One region of the Pseudoalteromonas sp. SG43-6 genome, then DNA from elsewhere that is predicted to be linked to it. Evidence: predicted binding sites of a transcription regulator. Region 1 holds the regulator's gene; the other holds the start of a gene.
The links. The regulator FliA, encoded in region 1, starts transcription of late flagellar genes. The targets are predictions, from matches to a motif close to CTAAAGNTNNNNNNNNNNNNGCCGATA.

Region 1 (3,167 bases):
TATCAACTTGACCATCAAATAATGAGTCTAGCGCAAATGGATCGTCAGAATCATCTAAAATATCATCAGCATCAACAACAGGGATATCGCCTGCAGGTTCAGCACTGCCAGTTAATTCTTCAGCCGTTGGCGGCAGCCCCAATTTATGTAAAACAGCGAGTAATTCTGGATTTGCTGGTTCTGGTTTTTCTCTACTTTGGATAGTCGCAAACATTTCGTTGATAGTATCGAGTGCTTGCAAGATCACGTCCATCAGTTCGGAATTAACCTTACGAACACCTTGACGCAATAAATCGAAAACGTTCTCTGCACCATGGCAAGCATCGACTAGTTCAGTCATGCTTAAAAAGCCTGCGCCGCCTTTTACCGTATGAAAACCACGGAAAATTGCATTGAGTAATTCGGTATCATCTGGGTTATTTTCAAGCTCCACCAGCTGTTCTGACAAAAGCTCAAGAATTTCTCCAGCCTCTACTAGAAAATCTTGTAAAATATCTTCATCGACTTCAAAGCTCATGCAGTTTTCTCCTCTTAGAAGCCCAAGCTTGATAATAAATCATCAACATCATCTTGTCCTGAGACAACATCATCACGAGATTCTTTATCAATAATTGGCCCTTCAGGGCCTGCAAGTGTATTTTCAGCAGGCGGTTTTTCAATGACTGGTGCTATTGTTTTTGTTTCGCTATCATCTTGGCTGCCAAATGCTGTCAACAAGTGGATCAAGCTGTCTTCTACTTCTCTAACAAGCTCGATAACCCGACGGATCACTTGACCGGTTAAATCTTGAAAATCTTGTGCCATTAACACATTGGTCATGAGTCCTTGCAACTCATCCGTTTTAGTTTGCGAGCTATTCATGAACTTATCTAAGCTATGGCAAAGTGTTTTAAATTCACCTAGCTCAATTTCACGGTTCATTAAACGATCCCAAGTGGGTTTAATGTCTGAAATGTCATCAGCAAGCTGTTGGGCAATGGGTAAACTTGCTTCTACAGCATCCATGGTTTTATTAGCAGCGTTTTCGGTCATTTCCATAACATAGTTAAGACGCTGCTTCGCGTCGGGTAGTGCATCTTTGGTCAAATCAGCTAAACGTGTATCAAGCTCAAAATTTTTCAACGCATCATGAAGCTGACGCGTAAGTTTGCCTACTTCGGCAAATAATTCTGATTGCTCTTTTGACGCCGCATCAATAATTAACTGATCAGCTTTATCTTGTTCACCGTTTTCAAGGTAAACCACAAGCTGACGGGCTTGTTCTAAACTGATCTGAGGCGCAGCAGGTGCTGACATAAGCCTCTCCTATTTATTTAACCTAAACGCTCAAACACTTTTTCCAATTTGGTTTTCAGTGTTGCAGCTGTAAATGGTTTAACGATATAACCGTTAACACCAGCTTGTGCAGCAGCAACAATTTGTTCTTTTTTAGCTTCTGCTGTTACCATTAAAACAGGAATGTGTTTCAGGCTGTCATCGGCCCTAATAGCGCGCAAGAGATCGATTCCTTGCATGCCAGGCATGTTCCAATCTGTAACTACAAAATCAAATTCTTGATTCTGCAACATCGGTAAAGCTGTTGAGCCATCGTCAGCTTCTTGTACATTTGTAAAACCCAAATCTCTTAACAGATTTTTGATAATACGTCTCATCGTCGAAAAATCATCAACAACAAGAATTTTCATGTTTTTATCCAAAACATCCTCCGGTGAGGTCTGAACCTATATTTACTTACTACTAATTAATCCAGTCATTGATTTTTGCTTTGAGCTTAATCATCGCCTGACCATGTATCTGACTCACACGCGATTCACTTACATCGAGTATATGTCCAATCTCTTTTAAATTCATTTCATCGTTATAATACAGCGACAATACTAACCCATCTCGTTCAGGTAAAGATTGTATAGCTGTTAATAATGATTGATTAAAGCGTTCATTTTTAACGTTATTAAAGGGCTTGTCCAGTGCTAAATCATGTCCCACTGGTGTGATAACATCTTCATCTACCCCTAAGTCTTCTATACCTAACACTTTACTTGAATTTACATCACTAAGAATATGATGGTACTCATCTAGCGTAATATCAAGTTTTTCAGCAACTTCACTGTCTTTAGGTTCTCGATTCAGGCTGCTTTCTAGCTCACTAATCGCTTCAGCGACTCTGCGGCTATTACGGTGCACTGAGCGTGGAGCCCAATCACCTCGGCGCATTTCATCCAGCATCGCACCACGGATACGAATGCCTGCAAAGGTTTCAAAGCTTGCACCTTTAGTCGCATCAAAGTTCTTTGATGCTTCAATTAACCCTATCATCCCCGATTGAATCAAATCATCGAGTTGCACACTCGCGGGTAAACGAGCGATTAAATGACAAGCCACTTTTTTGACTAAGGAAGCATGTCGCTCAACAATCACATTTAAATTTTGTGTCGATTGATATCCCATCGCTTTATTCACCGATGCCGTCATAGTTAGCCGTTTACTAATTTTTCTATGAAAAATTCTAAATGACCAGATGGTTGATTAGGTATAGGCCATTTAACTGCTTTTGTCGCTAATGTTTTAAATGCTATTGCTGCTGGGGAACTTGGAAATAAATCAACAATCACTTTCTGACGACGAGTTGCTTTACGCATATTTTCATCATACGGGACTGTTGCTACCAATTCCATTGAGACATCCAAAAAGCGATCCGTTACTTTTGAGAGCTTAGCAAATAGTTCCTGGCCTTCACGCATGCTGCGCACCATATTAGCAACGATTTTAAATTTATACACACCGTGCTCACGACTCAATACTTTGATTAATGCATAAGCATCAGTTATTGAGCTCGGTTCATCACATACTACTACCATGACATCTTGCGCTGCGCGCGAAAAACTTAATACCATGTCAGAGATACCAGCAGCAGTATCAACAATTAATATATCAAATTCGGTATTTAATTCACTAAAAGCGCGAATTAAACCAGCATGTTCTGATGGTGAAAGTTCCACCATACTTTGTGAGCCTGACGTCGCTGGTACTATTTTAATTCCTGCAGGCCCTTCAACTAAAATTTCATCGAGCTCGCATTCACCTGATAGTACATGAGATAGATTACGCTCTACCCTAAGTCCTAACATCACATCACAATTTGCTAAACCCAAATCGGCATCCAGTAC
Region 2 (3,167 bases), on a different contig from region 1:
AACGAACCGTTTGTGGTTATTTTACCTGATGTAATCATAGATGATGTTGAAAGTAATCTTAAAAAAGATAATTTAGCTGAAATGATTACTCGCTTTAATACAAACGGTGAGAGCCAAATTATGGTTGAGCCTGTGCCTATGCAGGATGTTGATAAGTTTGGTGTGGTCGATTTAGGCGACGTAAAGCTTGAACAAGGGCAAAGCGCAGCGATCCTTAATATGGTTGAAAAACCTCCCTTGCATAGCGCACCATCAAATTTGGCTGTGGTAGGTCGTTATGTGCTAAGTAAAAATATTTGGCCATTACTTGCAAAAACTCCCGCAGGCGCCGGCGACGAAATTCAGTTAACAGATGCAATTGCGATGCTAATGGAAAAAGAATCTGTTGCTGCTTATGCGATAAAAGGGCGTAGTCATGATTGCGGTAGTAAGTTGGGCTATTTAAAAGCCACTATTGAATTTGCACTGCGTCGTGATGAATTTAAAGATGAACTAAGTGATTTTATTAAAACCTTAGTTTAAGCTCATTTATTGAGCCTAACTTATAAAAGTGCCTTAGTGGCACTTTTTTATTGCTTAAAAATCCTGAAACTGGCACTGACTTTGCTTATAATATGGCATTATTTATTTTGTGATGCTAACAGATGATGTGTTTTAAAAAGCAAGCTTGGTATACCACAGTGTTGGTTACAGCAACTGTCTGGCTTAGTGGGTGCAGTAGTATTAATGCTAACCCGGTGGAACAGCAGCCTGCATTAATTTCTGATCAACAAGTCAAAGAGTATGTTCAGCAATGGCACTCGCAACAAGAGAGTATTACTCGTTTAGCTGCGATGGAGGAAGACTTGCAACTATTAATAATGGCACTTTCCTCTCAAACTGATATTGCAGAAAACCCAGCGGTGCTTCGCGAAGATAATGTTACGGTGGCTCATTATGCTGAAAAAATACAGATCCCTGATACTGCTAACTCCTCAAAAACTATCGAAAACCGCCCTCTGCCACTGTATGGCAACTCACTGCCAGGCGCGCAACTTGGGCTGTATTTAAAACCGCAAAGAGTGAGAACGCAAATAGCAAGGTTGCAGCAACAATATCCGCAGGCATTTAGCCAATTAGATTTTGTAATGACAGAGCGTCACAATAAAGGCGTTACCTTGTATGGGTTACGAGTTGGGCCATTTCAAAATTATACAGAGGCCAATCTATTTTGTTCATTAGCACAAAATTTAGGCCAAAAATGCCTGAGTGCCCCATTTGTTGGTCAGCCTTTGTAATTAAATAAGCTATTTTTCTGATTTTTCAGTAATTAAGCTTAAAGTAATTGTTCTGAGTGTCGATAATATCTAAGATAGGGGCAACATAGGGTAATGTCCCATCACTTATAAGGATTTAATATGAAATTATCTTTAACTCTTCTGGCAGCAGCAGTTACAGCAAGCTCATTCGCGACTTATGCAACAACCGAAAGCTTTGATGCGAAAGTTAAAGTGCAAAATACTGTCGTTTTAACCAAAGGAAATGACTTAGATTTTGGTACAATTCGAGCGGTTGCAGATCCAGACGGTGTTAACCAAGCTACATTGGTTATAAACCCTGAGCCTACAGCAAGTCCTGTATCGTCTAGAACTGATAACGCACCTGCGATTATTTCAATAATAGAGCAAGGTTCGCCTGCATCTTTTACAGTATCGGAAGTAGTGCCAAATGCTCGTTTATCAATTACTAACCCAACAGCAACAACCCTGAGCTCTAATGGCCAAGGTTTGAATGAGCCAAACTTTACGGTTGGTACTTGGACATACTTTATCACTAGCGGTCCAAATGCAAACGCTTATTATTCATCAGTGACGCCTAATTTAACTGCTGACGGTGATGGCAGTGTATCGTTTAATATTGGTGCAACTCTTTCTACAGCATCAACAATTTCTAGCGAAGCGTACCGAGATACTGAGTATACAGGCACTTTTCAATTAGAAGTTGCTTATTAATTTAATCATGCGTTTTTTCTTGTTATTTGCGATGCTTTCAATACTGTATTCACAGTCAACAAGAGCCGCGAGTATAGAGCAACAAGCGCTTGATTTTGGCACCTTAGTTATTCTTAAAAGTGATCAAATAGGTTCTGTAATTATCAAGGATGATGGTTCGATTAGCACTTCTGGCGAAATCTATATCCTTAAAGAAGGTCGCCCAGCTGAGCTGATACTCACTGACATCCCCCCTGGCACTCGAGTCTCTATGAATTTAGTGGCTCCTGCAACTATGCAACACAATACTAAAGGAAGTAGTAGTGCCGACTTTAGAGTGACCTTAAATGGCTTTCCTAAAGACGCAACAAGCGATGAGTTTAGCGAAGTGCATGTATTTATTGGTGGTAAATTAGAAATAAATACAAGCAGCAAACAATATGTTGACGGCGACTATTCAACAACCACAAACTTAGAAATTTCAGTGGATTATTAAGGATTTAAATGTTTAATAAATTAACCGTGATACTGCTTTTAAGCTTTTGTTTTTTTAGCCAGGCGGTAATGGCGAATTTACTTATTTCTCCTACTCGTATTAGTTTTGATGAGCGTCAACGTACTGCAAAGGTCACAGTGATCAACACCAGTGACGAGTACAAAACTTACCGAGTGCATTGGAGCGAAAAGCAATCCACATCAACCGGAGGGTATGTAACCTTACTTGAGCCGACGGCGACAAGTTTAAGCCCGATGACGCGCTTATCACCAAAGCAAATGCGTTTGGCGCCTGGTGAAAAGCAAACCGTTAAAATTGCAATTCGAAAACCAAAACAGTTAGCAGATGGTGAATATCGTTCGCATTTATTATTTCAGGCGTTGCCAAATGAAAACCCAAATAGTACGAGTTCAATAAAAATTAATATGATCATGAGCTACAGTATTCCAGTCATCCTTCGTGAACATGCTGAAGTACCAAAAGTACTCATTGAGCAAGCGCAAGTGATTAAAAACCAGGGCAACCAACGACTACAATTTAAATTAAAACTCAATCGTGAAACTCACTTTAGCAGTTATGGTAAATTAACCGCGTTTTATCAACAAAATGCTAATGCTAAGCTGGAAGCTATCGCTGAAATTGGCAATTTAAGTATTTACTCGGATGTAAAAAATGCCGAGGTAATGTTGAGTTTATTTAGT

Region 2: a site for FliA is predicted at 1,316-1,342, ahead of H5201_RS17045 (DUF4402 domain-containing protein). Genes of this name have one in related genera too.

What each region holds. Positions count from the first base shown of each region.
Region 1 covers NZ_JACJEZ010000006.1:68,434-71,600, forward strand. Annotated here, with positions in the region: gene H5201_RS03990 (chemotaxis protein CheA) at 1-517, opposite strand, end outside; gene H5201_RS03995 (protein phosphatase CheZ) at 532-1,296, opposite strand; gene cheY (chemotaxis response regulator CheY) at 1,314-1,697, opposite strand; gene H5201_RS04005 (RNA polymerase sigma factor FliA) at 1,738-2,448, opposite strand; gene H5201_RS04010 (MinD/ParA family protein) at 2,475-3,167, opposite strand, start outside.
Region 2 covers NZ_JACJEZ010000044.1:33,272-36,438, forward strand. Annotated here, with positions in the region: gene galU (UTP--glucose-1-phosphate uridylyltransferase GalU) at 1-522, shown strand, start outside; gene H5201_RS17040 (SPOR domain-containing protein) at 645-1,277, shown strand; gene H5201_RS17045 (DUF4402 domain-containing protein) at 1,398-1,991, shown strand; gene H5201_RS17050 (DUF4402 domain-containing protein) at 1,999-2,466, shown strand; gene H5201_RS17055 (molecular chaperone) at 2,475-3,167, shown strand, end outside.